4 regions of the uncultured Dysgonomonas sp. genome follow, and region 2 is predicted to be linked to each of the others. Evidence: riboswitches for the same ligand, from Rfam matches in the RefSeq annotation. Region 2 holds a riboswitch; each other region holds the start of a gene.
The links. A riboswitch is a leader RNA that binds a small molecule or an ion and turns the genes downstream of it on or off. The one in region 2 is predicted to bind cobalamin.

Region 1 (5,063 bases), 2.7 Mb from region 2:
GAACGTAAGCAAATTAATATTTTGATTGTAGAAGACGATCTGGATTTATTGGCATACATTTCCAAGTTGCTATCTCCCTATTATAATATACTTACCGCTACTGATGGCATCAAGGCTCTGGAAGTGCTCGAAAAAGAGATTGTTAATCTCATTATAACCGATATAATGATGCCTAATATAGATGGATATGAATTGTGTAAAGACATTAGAATGAACCTCTTTTTTAGCCATATTCCAATAGTTTTTCTCTCTGCTAAAAATTCTTTATCATCTAAAATCGAGGGTTTAGATTCCGGCGCGGATGCCTATATTGAAAAACCGTTTTCGAATGAATTCCTGATGGCGACAGTCTCAAATTTACTGGCAAACAGAAATAAGATGATCGAGGCCTTTAAGCGTTCGGCATATACATCAATAAGTGAAACTGCATTTTCTAAAACGGATGAAGCCTTTATGAAGACAGTCAACAAAGTGATTGAAGAAAATCTGGGAAATCCTGAGTTTAGCCAAGATGATTTTGCTGCGGCATTAAATATGAGTAAATCAAGTTTGTACAGAAAAACAAAAGGATTATTTGATGTTTCGCCAAACGATTTTATTCGTATCAAAAGGATAAAAAAGGCAGCACAGTTATTTGATCAGAAAGAAGACAGTGTATCGGAAGTATGTTATACTGTCGGATTTAGTTCTCCATCGTATTTCTCAAAATGTTTTTATCGTCAGTTCAATTTAACGCCTAAAGAATATATTGATGCGGTTTCCTCGAGGTCTAAGTTGAATTCAGATCAGGAATAAAAAATTAACAAACCTCTGATTATCTCATATTCAATAAATAAATCAGGGTCTAATGTTAATTATTGAAACTGCTCTTCATCAAGGTTCTTTATTTAAATAATATTAATATCTTTGCACTCAGATTTTGGTGTCATGTTTCCGTATCCTCGGAAAAATGATGAAAAGGGAATCAGGTGTAAGTCCTGAACAGACCCGCTGCTGTAAGCTCTATTCAGTAAACAGTTAACAATGTTTCTGAAAAAAGTCTTCGAACAATACCAAATACCACTGATTGACAGTAATCAGTCTTCAGTCAACCGTTATCAATCTTATTGTTAACTGTTCACTGTTCACTGTTCACTGAATGTTGGGAAGGGCGTTCAAAGATGGAGTAAGTCAGAAGACCTGCCAAGGTTGATTAGTTTAAAGCTTTCGGGAAATAAAGCTGAAGAACACTGAAAAGGAATCAATCTTTTACGCTGGCGTTGTCTGACTTACTATACTGATTTCCTATTCACTCAATCTTCATACGACTTATTTTCAGTAAGCTATTTGATAATATTCTTATTAGCTTGAAATGTCATTTTCCAAGTCGAAGAAAAGGATTTTAATTATTATCCTATCAAACGTATGCTTGATTTCTTTTGCCCAGAACAAGCTGGATAGTATACAGTTGTTGAACGAAGTTGTTGTGTCCGCACGGGTTATTCAAACGGAAATTGTCCCCGTGCAAACCTTGTCAGGGACGTTGCTTGAAAATCTGAGTGCCCATTCCGTAGCCGATGCCATGCGATACTTCTCGGGCGTACAACTCAAAGACTACGGCGGTGTGGGAGGCCTCAAGACTGTAAATATCCGTAGTATGGGCAGCCAGCATGTAGGAGTATTCTATGACGGTATAGAAATCGGAAACCCACAGAATGGCGTTGTTGATTTAGGCAGGTTTTCACTGGACAATATGGAGGCGATATCCCTCTATAACGGACAGAAGAGCGCCATATTCCAGCCGGCTAAAGATTATGCGTCCGCAAGTTCCATCTATATGACGACAAAATCTCCGGAATTCAGGCAGGGTCGGAGATACGGCCTCAAAGCGGCATTCAAGACCGGAGCTTTCGACCTTGTTAATCCCTCTGTCCTGTGGCATCAGAAACTATCCGAAAATGTATCCGGTTCCCTCAATGCCGAATATATCCATTCTTCGGGCAGATATAAATTCAAGCGTGCGGTAGTAAATAATATGGATGACCGGGGCGGTTATGATACGACCGAGGTAAGGAAAAACGGCGATATAAATGTTTTTCGTATCGAACATGCCCTGTTTGGGAAGATCAAAGACGGAGAATGGAAAACCCGTTCTTATTTCTATACATCCGAACGCGGCTATCCGGGAGCCGATATAAAAAAGCCCGACGTATACGCCCATGAAGACAGGCAGTGGGATAAGAATTTCTTCTTTCAGTCCTCCCTCAAAAAGAACGTATCGGCGACATACAGCACATTGCTATCAACCAAATATGCATATGACTATATACACTACATAGCCGGCCCTTATCCCGGCCCCGAACTGGATAATAAATATATGCTCCATGAAGCCTATCTCTCGTCTGCCAATTTGTTCAATATATTACCTTTTTGGAGCGCCAATGTTTCTGCCGATTTTATGTGGAATAAGATGAACTCCAATATGCGGGAATTTATTTATCCACAACGTTATTCCGGATGGGTAGCTGCTGCGACGTCTCTCTATTTCGACCGTTTCAAATTGCAGGCCAGCTTATTGGCTTCTTACATCCATGACAATACCAAAGAAGAGAAAAAAGAGATACAGCGCGATTGGGATAAATATACCCCGGCTATCATTGCTTCGTGGCAACCGTTCGATGCCCATGATTTTCATCTGAGAGCCTTTTATAAAGACATTTTCCGTATGCCTACCTTCAGCGAAATGCATCTCGCGTACATGGGCAGCTTATCTTCTTTTCTTAAACCCGAATATACAAAACAATACAATATCGGGATAACCTATTCACATCCCGTTACCCGCTCTTTAAATATAGGAGGGCAGGTCGACGCCTATCATAACAGAATAACCGATAAGCTGGTTGCGATTCCCGGTGGAGTCAATTTCAGGTGGACGATGAAAAACATCGGGTTAGTAAAGATCAACGGACTCGATGCCGCTTTATTCGGAAATATACAACATGGTAGAAATCTATCTGTCGATATACGGTTAAATTATACATATCAGCAAGCTCAGGATTATTCCGATCCCGAAGAACCTGCTACCTACAAAGGACAAATAGCATATATCCCGTGGCACAGCGGTTCAGCCATCATCGGCACAACATATAAGACTTGGAATTTCAATTACAGCTTTATATATACAGGCAAACGTTACGACGGAAGCGCCAATATCGTGGAGAACCGCATAAAGGAATGGTATACGCACGATCTTTCATTGAGTAAATCACTCAACTGGAAAGGAACGGATTTCCGGTTAACCGCTGAGGTTAACAATCTTTTCAATCAGCAATACGAAGTTGTGTTACGCTATCCCATGCCGGGAACAAATTTCAAATTCATACTAAATGTAATCCTATAGAAACCCAATTATAAACAATGCAAAAATGAGAAACATCAGATTATTTTTCCTGACTCCGATACTGGCGTTATCTATACTGGCTGGTATCTCTTCGTGCCGGAGCGATGATGATGACATCAATCCCCCTACCGAAACGGAAGTTACACCCGGTGAAAAAGGACCCGTCGAGGGCTTTTATTTATTGAATGAAGCAAATATGGGGAGCAATAAGTCATCCATTGATTATTTCGACTATGGATCCGGCACATATTTCAAAAACATTTATCCTACAATAAACCCCACAGTGGTAAAAGAACTGGGAGATGTAGGCAACGATATCCAGATTTACGGTAATAAGTTATATGCTGTTGTCAATGTTTCAGGATATGTGGAAGTTATGAACAAAATAACCGGAAGGCACGAAAATGAAATCGTGGTAAAGAACTGCCGGTATATTGTATTTGATAAAGGATACGCATATATCAGTTCCTATGATGCTGAAGTTAAAATCACACCTGATGCGCCGATAGGCTGTGTTGTGAAAGTGGACACGGCAACAATGAAAGAGGTAGGGCGGTGTATCGTAGGATATCAGCCCGAGGAAATGGTAATAAGGGATAATAAGTTATATGTGGCCAACTCAGGCGGATACCGTGTGCCAAACTATGACAATACAGTTTCTGTCGTTGACCTGAATACATTTACGGAAACGAAAAAAATCATTGTAGGAATCAATCTCCACCGAATGGAGCTGGACAGTGACGACAACATATACGTCAGCTCGCGTGGAGACTATAAATACATCGGTTCCAATACCTATATCATTGGCAGGAACGACATGGTAATCAAGACACTGAACCTGCCATGCAGCAACATGACGGCAAGCGGAGATTCTATCTATATGTACAGTGTGGAATGGAGCCATATTACACAGAGCAATACTGTCTCGTATGCTATTGTAAATACAAAGACTCGAAACGTCGTTTCGCGCAACTTTATCACGGACGGAACGGAAAAAAGGATAAAAGTGCCGTATGGATTGGCTATCAACCCTGAGACAAAGGAAATATTCGTTACAGATGCCAAGGACTATACAAGCCCGGGCACCCTCTATTGCTTTAGCCCTGATGGTAAGAAGAAATGGGACGTGATAACCGGCGATATACCCGCACATATCGTATTTACCAGAAAGAAATTGGAGAATGAAAATATTAAAAAACAAAACTAATTTATCAAATAATAACACTATGAGAAATTTAAAACATCTGATTTTTCTGCTTCTGTCAGTTTATTTGATTTGTTCGTTATCGTCCTGTTCGAGCGACGATGACAACAATGAACTGACTGGTGATCCCACGATTACATTCGGGATGGAGGAATACAAGGTAAAGATTGGCAGGGATCTTGCCATCGAAGCTAATGTAGAAAATGCTGTAAATCCAATGTATTCATGGAAGCTGGAAGGCAGGATTATTTCTGTTGATCCGGAATTAATTTTTAATCAAAACGATGCAGGAGAGTATTTTGTAACTCTCAGGATAGATGCCGAAAATGGTACGGTGGAAAAGCAAATTAAAATATCCGTACAGGATAAATTGCCTCCCGAGATCAACGTGTCATCTTCCATTATAGCCTATTCGGGAAAGGATACGGAAATTTCGGCAGAAGTGCTTTATGCCGAAGATGCAACATATGTATGGAGACT
Region 2 (5,063 bases):
AATAATTCCAATACAAATTCCGGTTGAAGCATAGGTTCTCCGCCCGAAACGGTGACACCTCCTTTTACAAATGCTTTCACCTTCATTACTTCGTCTAAAGCCTGTTGAGGTGTTAGTTCATATTTCCCTTCATTTGGCTTCCATGTATCGGGGTTGTGACAATAGAGGCAACGCAAAGGGCAACCCTGCATAAAGAATACAAAGCGGATGCCCGGCCCGTCCTTGGTGCCGAATGTTTCAAGGGAGTGAATATGACCTTTCATATTGAAGAAAATCAGGCAGAAAATTTCTAACTGCCTGATTTATTAGCTGTATATGGACTTAAAAAGTAGTTGTGATTGTTCTGTTGATAACATCCAGCTGCTGTTCTTTAGTCAGCTTGGTGAAATTAACCGCGTAACCCGATACCCGTATTGTTAATTGAGGGTATTTCTCAGGGTGTTCCATTGCATCCACCAGTAGTTGACGGTCGAACACATTTACATTCAGGTGATGGCCTGTTTGTAAGAAGTATCCATCCATCAATCCTGCAAGGTTCTGAGCTTCTTCCTCGCGGTTCTTGCCCAGTGTACTTGGAGTAATGGCGAATGTATAAGATATACCATCGTTTGCATGCTCAAACGGAAGTTTAGCAACAGACGACAATGATGCTACTGCTCCTCTGGTATCGCGTCCGTGCATTGGATTAGCACCCGGTGCAAAAGGAGTACCATCGCGGCGTCCGTCAGGCGTATTTCCCGTTTTCTTTCCATAAACGACATTCGATGTGATCGTCAATACCGATTGAGTAGGGATTGCATCTTTATACATCTTGCGTTTACGGATTTTTTTCATAAACGTTTCTACGATATCTATGGCAAACTGGTCTGTATTATCGTCATTGTTTCCGAAAGGAACATAATCTTTTTCCTGTATATAATCTACCGCATCTCCGTCAGCATCCCTAACAATACGTACTCTTCCATATTTAATAGCGGCAAACGAGTCTGCGATAATAGATAGGCCGGATACACCAAAGGCTTGTGTGCGTACAATATCTACATCATGCAGAGCCATTTCGAGAGCTTCGTAAGAGTATTTATCGTGCATATAGTGGATAATATTCAGTGCTTTCACATAAGTTTCGGCAACCCAGTCGAGAGTACGGTCAAATTTTTCCCATACTTCATCAAACTCAAGATAATCGCCCGAAATCTTTTCTACCCAGTGTTTTGGCAATACCTGAGCTTTTGTTTTCTCATCCTTACCTCCGTTAATAGTATAAAGCAATGCTTTAGGCAGGTTGGCACGTGCTCCGAAGAACTGCATCTGCTGTCCGATACGCATTGGCGATACACAACATGCGATACCGTAGTCATCTCCCAATTGCGGACGCATAAGGTCGTCATTTTCGTATTGGAGAGAAGATGTGTCGATAGATACTTTCGCGCAATATTTTTTCCATGCTTCGGGTAAGCGGTCGCTCCACAGGATTGTAAGATTCGGTTCCGGTGCAGGACCTAAATTGTACAGGGTGTGCAACATACGGTAACTGTTTTTGGTTACCATCGTGCGCCCGTTATTTGTCATACCTCCGATAGATTCAGTCACCCAAACAGGATCTCCTGAGAATAGTTCATTATATTCATTTGTACGAAGGAAGCGAACAATGCGGAGTTTCATCACAAAATGGTCGATCATCTCCTGAGCTTCTTTCTCTGTGATAACGCCTTCCTTCAAATCCCGTTCGATATAAATGTCGAGGAATGTGGTTACACGCCCCAGACTCATTGCTGCGCCATTCTGGTCTTTAATGGCACCCAGATATCCAAAGTATGTCCACTGGATAGCTTCCTGTGCATTAGTTGCGGGATTTGAAATATCGAACCCATAATCAGCAGCCATGCGTTTCAATGCCTTCAATGCCTGAATCTGTGAATTCAATTCCTCACGAAGACGGATCAAATCATCTGTCATAACGATAGGATCACATTCCTTGTAACGCTTATCACGTTCTGCAATCAGCCGGTCTACGCCATAGAGTGCGATACGGCGATAGTCTCCGATAATACGACCACGTCCGTATGCATCGGGTAGGCCCGTTAATAAGCCGTTGCTTCTGGCGCGGCGGATACTGTCGGTATATGCCGAAAATACTCCTTCGTTATGAGTTTTACGATATTTTGAGAATATTTCTGTTGTAACGGGATCCAGTTTGTAGCCGTATTCTTCAAGGCTTTGCTGTACCATGCGGAGGCCTCCGTTAGGAAAGATGGCCCTTTTGAGAGGTTTGTCGGCCTGTACACCTACTATTTTTTCCAGATCTTTGTCGATATAGCCAGCACCATAAGCATCGATCTGTGAAGGGATTTTAGTTTCGGCATCATACACACCTTTTTCTTTTTCTACCTTGAACATCTCGCTTAGCTTATCCCATAGCTTTGTAGTAGCTTCTGTTGCGTCTTCCAGGAAAGACTCGTCCCCTGTATATTCTGTATAATTTTTTAAGATAAAATCATTTACTTCGATTTTTTCTTTCCACTTGGTTCCTTTAAAATCTTTATATGCTTCCATTTGTTATTATTTAAATTCAATTTGGCGTTTCAATAATCTAAAACTGGACACATATATAAATCACAAAAAGCATGCCCAATTTCTTCTAAAAAAGAATAAACATGGCTCTCGGAACTTAAGGAAACAGAAAAAATAATAATAAATCCTCACCTTGTAGTGAGAGAATCTTTTTATGGTTCTCAAGCCTTATTTCCCGAAAGCTTTTTAATTGATCAATTCTGGCAGGTCTTCTGGCTTACTCCGTTTTTGAATCGCCTTCCCAATATTCAGTCAACAGTGAGCAGTTAACAGTTAACAAAAATGATAACGAATAACTGATGATCGATGGCTGTTAATCAGTGGCTATAAGTTTTGTTCAAAAATATCAGTGATTAGTATTAACAGTTCACTGAAAAGAGCTTACAGCAGCGGGTCTGCCCGGGATTCTCACCCGGTTCCCTTTTCACCATCCTTCAAGAACATAAAGGATGACACCAAAACCGTGACAAAGGTAGCTATTTTATCTTAAATAGCTATATGACTGGCAGTAGAAAATTTATTTTGCATATGTATATGCGATAATTCTATACGGCGATTATTCCAAATAACGACCGTTGCACTTTTTAATGATTTTTCGACATCGATTAACCGTTGGTTGCTGCTGCCTCTGAAGATAAGGGATTCGTCTTTCAGTGATTCAACATATCGCCCGTCTACAAGTACATCTATATAGGGAAGTATCCGGGATAGCCTTTCTGACCTTATGATTTGCTCATATATATACCCGGTGTAACACCAGATATCTTTATCTGTTTCAGATTTGATCCGTCGGGCCAGTTCTGTAAACCCTTCTACCTGCATAAAGGGATCACCTCCTGTAAAAGTCACATTCGCAAACTCCGATTCTTTAATTTCCTCCAATAAATTATCGATAGGATATGTTTTACCGTGCTCAATATTCCACGAATGGGGATTGTGGCACCCTTTGCAAAGGTGTGTGCATCCGGCAGCGTAGATGGCAGTCCGGAATCCGGGGCCATCTACAGTCGTGTCGCGTATGATATTCAGTATCGATATATTATTATTCATGGACAATGCGGTCGTTAAGTTCGGCTAGTTTTGCACTATTCCATCTATCGGTAGTACCTACCAGATAGCCTGTTATGCGTTGCAGACGGTCTATCTGCATACTTCCGCAACGAGGGCACTCATTTATCTGTGTAGCAGCATTTTCGTATCCGCATTTCAGGCAACGGTTCCGGTTGTGGTTCACCGAAGCATAGCCAATATTGTATTTATCCATCATATCTACGACAGTCATAATGGCTTCGGGATTATGAGTGGCATCGCCATCCATTTCAACATAGAATATATGTCCACCACGTGTGAGATCGTGATATGGAGCTTCAACCTTGGCTTTCTGATGTGCGCTACATGGATAATATACAGGTACATGGTTTGAGTTTGTATAATACTCCCGGTCTGTAATTCCTTCGATAAGTCCGAAGTCTTTTTTGTCGCGTCGTGTAAACCTTCCGGCGAGCCCTTCGGCGGGAGTAGCCAGTACACTATAGTTGTGCTGATATTTATCAGAATACTCATTTGCCCGGTCTCTCATATATGTTATTATTTCCAGACCCAGTTTCTGCGCATTTTCATCTTCTCCGTGGTGCTTGCCGATGAGGGCGACCAAAGCCTCGGCAAGCCCGATGAAACCTATGCCCAATGTACCCTGATTGATAACTTTCTCTATCGTATCCTCGCCTGCCAGTTGTTCGCATCCTTCCCACAGCACCGACATAAGTAACGGAAACTGTTTGGGAGCAGCTGTCTTTTGAAATTCGAAGCGGCGATGTAATTGGAGAGCGGCCAGATCGAGCATCTGATCCAGTTGCCTGTAAAAACAGACGATTCTTTCCTTCTCGTTTTCTATGTTTCTGCATTCTAGTGCAATGCGTACCAGATTGAGTGTAGAGAAAGAAAGATTGCCTCTGCCTACCGAAGTTTTCTTTCCAAAGCGGTTTTCGAATACACGGGTACGGCAGCCCATTGTTGCCACCTCGTACTCAAAGCGGCGGGGATCGTTCTCATTCCATTCTTCATGTTGGTTGAATGTCGCGTCCAGATTCAGGAAGTTAGGGAAGAAACGATGCGCACTCACCTTGCATGCCAGTTGGTATAAATCGTAATTCCGGTCTGTTGGTAAATAGCTTACTCCCCGCTTCTTTTTCCATATCTGTATCGGGAAAATGGCTGTTACTCCGTTGCCCACGCCTTCATCTGTGCTGATTAACAGTTCCCGCATGATGCACCTTCCTTCGGCAGAAGTATCCGTTCCATAATTGATAGAGCTGAATACCACCTGGTTGCCTCCCCGGGAGTGTATGGTGTTCATGTTGTGGATGAAGGCTTCCATCGACTGATGTACACGACTCACAGTACGGTTTATGGCATGCTGGACAATTTTTTCGTCACCCTGTAATCCTGTCAAATTTTTTGATAGGTAATCTTCTATCGGTGTTTCGTAAAGG
Region 3 (5,063 bases), 1.5 Mb from region 2:
CGCAACGTCAACATCGTCACCTGAACTAACTTACCTGATCGATGTATCTGCTAATACAAAAATCTGTGTTGTAGCCAGTTCATCCAACAATCAGACATGGCTGGTAGAAGAAGATGGTACCGGAGCAGCCAAGGTAGAGTTCGGAGAACCTTATTTTTTTGCTATTATGATAGAAGATTATAATGAAGACGAATAACACCTTATTATATATAATAGAAAATAAAATCTTTTAAAGAAGAATATACATATATAAAATGAATATATATGATCTTTGAAAAATAAGCCATAGTATTTTGATATAATTTACAAACACAAAACTATTTACATTATGAAACATAGATATATCCTTATTCCCATTTTTACAATATTAGCCATAGGTTCTACCAAAGGACAAATAGTTATAGGGACGGATAAAGAACCCGAGAAATTCTGTATTGTAGAAGTAGAAAGTAAAAAAGGAGGTATACGTCTACCGAGAATACCAGATACCAATAAAAATAATATGATAACAACACACTCATTAACGAGTAATCCTGAGTCTGCGGGGCTGGTTATCTATAATTCAACGAATAATATTATCGAATTCTGGGATGGTAACAGATGGGTAGCTTTGTCAAATAAGATATCAGGGGCAAACGGCTTAACAGATACCAATGGCAAAGAGCTATGGCTAGGAGGTAAGCTCGATGATAACACAACTGTACAAATGAATAACAACGAATTGAAGATACAGCATAATCCTGCTGCAAAATTTATTATCAATGATACAATGGTTGTAGTAAACAATAAGATTGTGGACATACGCGTCGCCCGGGAATTTATGGTTAACGATACGGTTATAAGTATAAAAGGAAAGTATGTAGATATGCGACCGGCCATCTTATCTATTAATAACAATACATTCAGTATGAATGAAAGCGGAAGGACCAGAATGACCGGAACGTTCCAGTATACAGATGGTACCCAGGATCAAGGACATCTGCTTACAGCCAATAATAAAGGTGATGCATACTGGGGCGCATTAAGGCCTTTAGGGACTGTAAAGTCAACTTCAATTAACAACAACAAAGGTTTTGCCAGTAGCACAGTACAAGTATCTGACGGTATGCTTGAATTGCCTGCCGGACAATGGCTGATATTTGCTAAATTCAATTCGAACATGAATGCCTCACTTACAGGAATGTATCATTGGATATTATTATCTTCAAAAACACCGAGTCAAAGCAGTTACACCACCATATCCAGAGCCGGAGCCAATCCAGAGAAGAAGACCGCCGGAACGGGTATAAAGTCATATGCCACTCCATTTATATTACATTATGTAAACATAAAGGAGAAAACTCAATATATTATACAGGCTGGCACCAGTAACGCAGGCAATTCGGCTACTGTATCCGAAACATGGATAGGTAATTCTTATTTTTATGCACTGCGAATTGATATTCCGACCGACTAATAAACAGAAGTTGAAATATAGATAAAAAAACATTTCAATTTTAGTTTTGCTTTTTCAAAATAATCTTCCATCTCAAATATAAGAAAGGCAACCTCTCTTATATTTGAGATTTTTATGAGTTCTTCCTCTATATCACATTCTCTCTTATTCCTGATAAGCTCTATAATACTCCTCACAAATAATTATCGCAAAAAAGTAAATCTTCTATAATATTGTGTATCTTTGCACTACTTTGTTCCATTAAGGATGAAAAGGGAATCAGGTGTAAATCCTGAACAGACCCGCTGCTGTAAGCTCTGGGAATGTTTATATCAAAATACCACTGTTGCAAAATGGGAAGGTGATATAAGCAAGAGTAAGTCAGAAGACCTGCAAAGTAATATTTCGACAGCTTTCGAGGAATAAGGCTTAAGAAACATGCGTAAAAGAATTTAACTACCCTTCTTTTTCTTTGTTCTTATCGGATGCTGCAATTATACTAAAAGATATATTTTGCATAGATGAGAATTTTATTTTCTACCTTTTTATTTTTTTGTTCTTTCGCTGGTACATTTCTACTGGCGCAAACAAATGATAGTATCGAAACACAAAAGCTATCGGAGGTAGAAGTATCTGCACTTATAAAACCGTCGGCTGCCCGCTCGACTACACCACTGCAAGTGATAGACAACGCTGAAATGGAACGGATCGGCATATTATCTGTATCGGATGCCGTACGCAGATTCTCGGGCGTCAGCATAAAAGATTATGGAGGTATCGGTGGCATGAAAACGGTATCTATCAGAGGTATGGGGGCACAGCATACAGCAGTAAGTTATGATGGAATAACAATGAGTAATGTACAATCCGGACAAATAGACATAAGCCGTTTTTCTCTGGATAATGTCTCTATGATTTCTTTATCGATAGGACAATCCGATGATATTTTTCAATCCGCAAGGTCTTATGCTTCCGCCGGAGTACTCCAGATAACAACATTACAACCTACTTTCGACACTAAGCGGAATACATTAAACACAGGGGTCAAAACGGGATCATTCGGACTATTAAATCCAATGGTTTACTATGCCCGTAAAATTAACGGGCGATTTTCTATTTCCGTTAACAGCGGATGGGAACGGGCAGACGGCAGGTATAAATTCACATATAAAAATGCAGAACAGACCGAGGAACGAAAAAGAAGAAATTCTGATGTAAGTATCTGGCGTACGGAGCTTAATTTATATGGCAATTTGGGTAAAGGTGGAAATTTAAATTTCAAGGTGAATTATCTGGATTCGGAAAGAGGCCTGCCAGGATCGGTAATTTTTTACAAAGACGATAATGATGAACGAGTATGGAATAAGGATATTTTTGCCCAGACCTATTACAAAAATACGCTTTCACATAAACTGGAACTAAAGGCACAGGCAAGATTTAGCCGTACATATTACAAATACCTCGCTCTAAATAACAATATATCAGGCAGCAAACAAGAAGACCGCATCACCCAGTTTGAATACTATGCCTCTGCAGGGATTTTATATAAACCTATAGAGGATATCTCTATAAGCCTCTTCGAAGATGTATTTCAAAACCGTCTGAACAGTAATTTTACTGATATAGACAGTCCCTCCCGAAATTCATCCCTGACTGCATTAGCCGCACAATATAATAATAAACATATCACTATTACCGGTAGCCTGTTGGCTACATATGTAAAAGAGGATGCTAAGTCGGGAGAAATACCTGACAACAAGAAAAAGATAACCCCATCTATCAGTCTTTCATATTTGCCTTTCTTAAAGACAAACATAAGATTACGTGCTTCTTATAAAAAGATATTCAGAGTGCCGACATTCGACGATATGTATTATATCAGAATGGGGAATATCAATCTGAAACCAGAATATGCTACTCAATACAATGCCGGTTTGACATGGGTTGGAAAAATATCAGACAAAGTTGATTTTATAAGTATATCTGCCGACGGATATAAAAACAAGGTAGACGATAAGATTGTGCCCTTCCCGACTATGAATATTTTCAAAATGCGTAATTATGGAAAAGTAGACATGACCGGATTAGATATTAATACACGTCTGCACAGTGAGCTTTGCAAAAAGTTATCTATCCAATTGACCGGAAATTACAGCTATCAGAAAGTTATCGACATTACTGACCCTGAAAGTAAAAATTATAGAGACCAGATACCGTATACCCCGCGACACTATGGTTCAGGTGCTATAAGCCTGGAGAACCCATGGATAAATATAGCTTATACTTTAATCGTATCGGGCAAGAGATATGCATTGGATCAGAATATACCTGATAATGAGATAGAATCATATACGAATCATAGTATTTCTTTAAATAAGTCTTTTGATATAAATAAAAGTAAATTACGAGTGCAGCTCAATCTGATTAATTTATCTAATAAAAACTATCAGATCATTAAGTATTATCCTATGCCGGGACGTTCATTTACTTTATCAGCTAATTATCGTTTTTAAATTATATAGAACAGTAGCATACTGTTAAGTTGTAATAACATATTATTAAATACATTCTTTTACTTAATAAAATATTATCTATTATGAAAATGAATAAATTATTCAATGTTCTCTGTTTAATCTCGCTACTAACATTTTCTTTTATATCATGTAGTGATGATGATGACAATGATTTTTTTAATTCTGTTGAAACTCTACCTACGGATATAGCTTTTCTGGACGTAAATTTGAAAGGTGGCGAAATTAGTGGCGAATTAACATGGAAAAAGCCAATCAATACATCTGAACTTTCGTCCATTGTCATTTATGCCTCAAATGACGGCACTACAAAAGAAGCCAGAATAGATGAAGTATCGATTGACAAAGAGAAATATACAGTAGAAGCAAGAAATTATACTAAATATCTCCTGCTCGTTCCTAAAAATAAAAAAGATGTAGAAGGTTCTACCTTTGCCAAGGTGGAAATAACGGACGAAACCGGTAATAACGTTGTCACTGATCTGACATTTGAGGATACTGATTATACAAAAGATAAAATAGCTGGTAAGCTATCATGGACCAAGGCTTCCGGATACATTAATCTTTCAAAACTGATAATTTATACCTCCGAAGATGGTACTATCAAAAAAGATAAACTGGCTGAAGTAAATCCCGATATGGAAGAATATACTATAGCAAGCCGTGATTTGAGCAAATACTTCATCGTAGTTGCTACCGATGCAGAAAATACAGAAGTTGAAGACTTTGCCAAAATTGAAGTAAAAGATGCTTACGAAGTTTCGGGAGTATATATTCTAAACAGTGGAAAGATGGGAAATAATAATTCAAATATCTCATTCTACAATTTCCTTACAACAGAATTTAAAACTAAAGTATTCGAAAGCGCAAACGGGACAAGTCTGGGAGATACAGGCCAGGATATGGTAGTATACGGATCTAAAATGTATATCGCCGTTTATGGCTCCGGAGTTATCTACGTAACGGATAAGCAAGGAAAGAAACTGGCTGCTATCGAATCTGTAAAAGGAGACAAAAAACAGCAACCTCGCGGACTAACCTCATATGAAGGGAAAGTATATGCAACTCTCTATGACGGCTATCTTGCAAAAATAGAC
Region 4 (5,063 bases), 1.8 Mb from region 2:
AATAGCCGCCACAGATACAGCCACTTCCCCGAAAAAGCCTAAAGTACTCAACGCCGTTCCGGCAATGCTTCCCGACAGAAGGATAATGAAAGCTACACCGAGGCTTGCTCCCGAACTGATACCCAATTCGGAGGGACCCGCCAAGGGATTACGGAATACGGTCTGCATCTGTAACCCGCTTATAGATAAACCTGCTCCCGCAACCAAGGCTGTGAGTGTCTGGGGAAAACGGGATTTCCAGATTATATTCTGCCATATCAGCGGTTCATCTCCTGTTCCGGATAATATATTCCAGATAGAACCTACGGGTATGGAGATAGTTCCCAATACAAGATTGAGTGTGAAAAACAACAGGATAGATGCAAAAATAAGTGCGAGTAAAAGTATATGACGTTTCATTATTTCAATAGTTCATAATATACAGGTGTGTGTTCGGGTAACAACTCGGGGTGGAATATCTTTATCAGGTCGGCCAGTACAACTTCCGGTTCTACAGGCGTATTTTCATAGAAGGGCTTTTCCCTGAGATTGCAATAGATAAGCTTTTTATCTTTGTATGCTTTGAAGTCGGCGTAACGTGCGTCGCTTTGTTTCAGTGCTTCATAGCTGAACATTCCGTTGTGGCTGTTTACCATACGCCAGTATTCGGCATTTGCGCCCTGAGAATATACAGTTTCGAAATCTACATAAAATCCTCCCGATTCATCATCGTTTTTCATAAAATAGGATGCTCCCGCATCGCGGAAGAGTTGCGCCAGATAACTGTTTCCTCCTACGACATACCAATTGCCCGAATGCAGTTCCCCACTGAGTACTGATGGCTTATGCGCCACCGAGGCGGCAAGTGATTTCAACTGGTTATATTTTTCTTCTATTTCATCGAATTGTTTACCGGCCTGCTCTTCCATGCCCAATAATAGACCCGTAAATTTTATCCATTCGGCTTGCCCCAGAGGAGACGATTCTTTATAGCCTAAAAAGCTGATCAGAGGAATATCCAGATTGCGGATAGCATCATAACCTCCACGCTTGAAGGGCGAAACAAGGATAATATCGGGATCGAGAGCCATAACCACTTCGTTGTCAAACTCGCCTTCGATACCGATTTTGCTTGTTTTTCCGGTTTTTAATTGTTCGTTTAGCTGAGGATTGAACAGGAAACGGGTGCTGGTTATCCCTGCTATTTTGTCCACAGCGTCTAATTTGATAAAATTGGAAATTTGCAGGGTGGTCATACATACCACGCTTCTTACGGGGACTTCTATAATCTGGTATCCGGCAGGTATGCCGGTTTTATTTTCCCCTCTTTTCAATAAAGCATATTGATATTTGGTATCGCTTTCCCCGGAAGGATCGTGTATATCCACCAGCTTGTAATTTCCATGTTCGGACACGGTAAAGCCTTTTGCATATTTGATATTTAAAGTATCGTGCGAGCCGAAGATATTGTTGCTGTCTTTCTTATTCGGGTTGCATGCAATGAAGCAGCCAAAAGCAAGCAGGATTATTGAATGGACAAGGATTTTCATATTGGTCTATTTGCGGATTATAATTAGTGAAAAGTAAGGAAATTTACGATTGAGTATTTCTTCTCTATTAGGAGTATAGAACTCCTTGCCTAAAATCCCAACATTCTCAAAATAGTGGAAAGTGACGTCCTGAATATTTTCTAATGCTTCCTTTATTACCTGTTCGCACTGCGAAGTTTTCATTAGTACAACGGTTTTCTCTCTTTTGATCTTTTCTTTCAGGCTGTCTAATGTTATGGTACCCGGAATAACTTCGAGTTCTTCCTCTTGTTTCACAATGTGAATATTGGCCAGAGTGCCACAGGCTATAAATGCAGGCACGCCCGCGATACGGCTGACCGGTATATTCTCCTGTGTAAGATATTCGCTTATGTAGTAAATGGTAGAGTAGAATCCGGCATCTCCTTCGGCTGTAACAGCTATTTTATGTCCGGATTTATACTTATCCGATATTTCTTTCGCCACAGCCTTGTAGCTTTCAATGGCCAGTGAACGGTCTTTGTTCATCGGTACATTGAATGTGTTCAGCTTTGATTCATCGACGCCCAATTGCAATAAGACATCCTTTGCCCTTGAGGACCTTTTTCCTCCGGGAAGGGCGGTTGACGGACAAAATATTAAATCTGCTTCTTGCAGTGTTTTCAAACCTTTCAAGGTTATCAGTTCCGGGTCTCCGGGACCGAGAGATACGAACATAACAGAATCAAACATCTATACAATCCATTTTATTGGAGTTAAAAAATAAGATGCTTTTAGTATAGGAAAAATAGACGAACAGGTACAAATGTTGTCTGTAAGCAGTATTTTAAGCCTAAACCTCGAGCTTTCAACTAATAACGCTTTGGCAGGTTTTCTGACTTGCTCCATCCTTGAACGGCCTTCCCATTTTCAGTAAACAGTTAGCAGTTATCAGTAAACAGTCAAAAAAACTGTTAACTGATTACTGTATCACTGATTACTGTGAAACAGTGGTGTTTGGTATTGTTCAAAGACTTTTTTCAGCAAAATTGTTAACTGATGACTGTTAACTGCTCACTGAAAAGAGCTTACAGCAGCGGGTCTGTTCAGGATTTACACCTGATTCCCTTTTAATTACTCATCCGGTAATGCGGATTTGTAACACCAAAATTTAGTGCAAAGATATGGAATTAAATTTATAAAGATTTATATAATGTAAGTCAAATAACTTTATCTATAAGTAAATGATTGATGTATTCAATAAAATGAAACAAGCGTTCTTTGAAATATTAGAAGCCGACGTTATTCCTCAGGAGAGTCTTACAATAAGAGTAAAAACTGACAGGTGGAAAATATGAAAATATGTCAACTTTGTCAAGTTTTAAGTTGGATACAAAGTTGAAATGAACGAAAAAGCTGACAGATAAAAAATGTGTAAAAGTTGTCAAGTTTGTCAAGTTTTTTGATAAAGGAATTAATGCGTTTCTTGTTAAATTTTAGATTACATGCTGCATCGAAAGTGTGTTATAGTAGAGGAAATTATTAAATCGCGAAAAAATATAGTTAAATTTATATTCCTTATTATGTTTATTTGGTAATATCGTTTAATATCAATATTTTTATACTGTATTTGTTAATTAACTATTATGGCAAAACTTATTATTAATTCCTATGCCGATTTTGAGCAGTATGTAGGAAAGGAACTGGGGACTTCTGATTGGCTGAAAATATCTCAAGACCGCATCAACAAATTTGCAGAAGCTACACTTGACTATCAATGGATCCATGTAAATGAAGAAAGAGCTAAGGTAGAGAGTCCTTTCAAAAGTACAATTGCACATGGTTACCTCATGGTATCTATCTTGCCCTATCTTTGGGATCAGATAATAGAGGTAAACAATATAAAGATGCTGATAAATTACGGTATCGAAAAGTTGAAGTTTAATCAGGCGGTAATTGTCGACAGTGAAGTACGTTTACGGGTTACTTTGGCCTCGCTTGTTAACCTGAGAGGAATAGCCAAAGCCGAATTGAAGGTTATTCTGGAAATAAAAGACTGCCCGAAGAATGCATTGGAAGAAACAGTCATATTTCTATATCACTTCAATAGTTAAGAGAAATATTACGGATAATATAATGGAGGGATACTTTAATTATTAAGGTATCCCTTTTTATTCGATAGCGCGATAGGCCGCTTTTCTGTATTATATCATCGAATTGTAATTGATACAGGCTTTTACTATCGCTTTCCACTGTATACTTTTTGTGGGTACATCTTTTGGGTGATACTTCTGGTTGTATCCGCTAAGCCTTATATAGTCATCACCCATATCTGATTTATCCAGGTTTTTAATTGTGAGAAACTCTTCTCCATCGATGGTAAGATATACGATATACATTTCACCCCAATATATATCGTTGGTGTGATTCGCAGTTTTGTAGCATACGATATCCCCGGGTTTGATCAATGGATACATGCTGTCTGTCTTCACAAATCCGGCACCGTCACATGAGCTTAAGTTGGGTATGGATAGATACCCATGGCATTTGTGCGAACCCTTATAGGAGAATATTGGTATAAACTCCAAAGGGGATTCTGCTTTGAGCAGATTTTTGTCAGAGACAGTCGACGGGTCTATATTCATTACAGCAGCATACTGTTCCCGTACCGACTGTAAGTTGTCGTATAGCCAGAATATGGATGATTTTATCATTTCACCTTCACCCGAAATAAGCCATTCTAGATTTATTTCAGGATATGCAGCATATATTTTTGCTATTGTATCGCCTGTTATACCGCTTTTCTTGTCCAGAGTACCGTTAGAGACACCAGTCTGATTATAAAATTTATTTTTGCTAATCCCCTGTTTGTCTATAAACTGTATAATCCTGTCCTTTTGAGTTAAGTTTTTGTTCATTGTGTGTAATCGATAATGAATTATAACTATACCTATTGAGGTATAATTGCAATATAGTTTGTAAGATTTCTAACAAAAATAACTTTAATTCTTGAAATACCAAAAAAGTTAATTTTTTGCCACTAAAATAAAGATATAGCAAAAAATGGTTAATGTAGAATTATTTCATATTATTTGTTTTTAATTGAGAAATATTTCTTTAATTTTGCGGAAATTTTAATAGGAAATCACAAAATATACAAATGCGCTTCTTGGTTACTATGCAAAATAATAGCTTGTATTTTACGGGGTTACCCCATGACTAGGAATATTTCTATATGGAAGAACTACATACATAATGATGCAAACGAAAATAATTTTACTCACATATGAAAACTTGCACGAGAACAATCAGATTTACTTTGTTAGGGTTTGTTACATTAGCACTTCATACAATAGACATTCAGGCACAGGTTACAATAGGATTGGGGGAGGCGCCTGCTAAAGCCGGACTATTACAGCTGAAAGAACAGGAGCCTGATGCTAATAATATAACCTGTAAAACCGGCGGTTTTATCTTGCCTCGGGTGGCATTGGTAAATCTGAAAACTTTGGAGCCTTTTGTTAACCCCGCAGAAGCTGGATATGCAAGTGAAAAAGCGAAGAATGTGGGGTTGCT

Region 1: linked by a shared signal. The riboswitch ahead of QZL88_RS20540 (TonB-dependent receptor plug domain-containing protein) and the one ahead of pflB (formate C-acetyltransferase) in region 2 are both predicted to bind cobalamin.
Region 3: linked by a shared signal. The riboswitch ahead of QZL88_RS03765 (TonB-dependent receptor) and the one ahead of pflB (formate C-acetyltransferase) in region 2 are both predicted to bind cobalamin.
Region 4: linked by a shared signal. The riboswitch ahead of cobI (precorrin-2 C(20)-methyltransferase) and the one ahead of pflB (formate C-acetyltransferase) in region 2 are both predicted to bind cobalamin.

Annotation. Positions count from the first base shown of each region.
Region 1 is NZ_LT599032.1:5,080,912-5,085,974, forward strand. Features, by position in the region: gene QZL88_RS20535 (hybrid sensor histidine kinase/response regulator transcription factor) at 1-795, shown strand, start outside; cobalamin riboswitch at 904-1,202, shown strand; gene QZL88_RS20540 (TonB-dependent receptor plug domain-containing protein) at 1,352-3,379, shown strand; gene QZL88_RS20545 (DUF5074 domain-containing protein) at 3,405-4,586, shown strand; gene QZL88_RS20550 (PKD-like domain-containing protein) at 4,606-5,063, shown strand, end outside.
Region 2 is NZ_LT599032.1:2,383,750-2,388,812, reverse strand. Features, by position in the region: gene pflA (pyruvate formate-lyase-activating protein) at 1-263, opposite strand, end outside; gene pflB (formate C-acetyltransferase) at 322-2,553, opposite strand; cobalamin riboswitch at 2,756-3,046, opposite strand; gene nrdG (anaerobic ribonucleoside-triphosphate reductase activating protein) at 3,058-3,621, opposite strand; gene QZL88_RS09800 (anaerobic ribonucleoside triphosphate reductase) at 3,614-5,063, opposite strand, start outside.
Region 3 is NZ_LT599032.1:864,917-869,979, forward strand. Features, by position in the region: gene QZL88_RS03755 (hypothetical protein) at 1-196, shown strand, start outside; gene QZL88_RS03760 (hypothetical protein) at 329-1,456, shown strand; cobalamin riboswitch at 1,672-1,848, shown strand; gene QZL88_RS03765 (TonB-dependent receptor) at 1,957-3,948, shown strand; gene QZL88_RS03770 (DUF5074 domain-containing protein) at 4,032-5,063, shown strand, end outside.
Region 4 is NZ_LT599032.1:569,476-574,538, reverse strand. Features, by position in the region: gene QZL88_RS02530 (iron ABC transporter permease) at 1-399, opposite strand, end outside; gene QZL88_RS02525 (ABC transporter substrate-binding protein) at 399-1,529, opposite strand; gene cobI (precorrin-2 C(20)-methyltransferase) at 1,536-2,240, opposite strand; cobalamin riboswitch at 2,355-2,671, opposite strand; gene QZL88_RS02515 (MaoC family dehydratase) at 3,134-3,601, shown strand; gene QZL88_RS02510 (LexA family transcriptional regulator) at 3,692-4,405, opposite strand; gene QZL88_RS02505 (hypothetical protein) at 4,774-5,063, shown strand, end outside.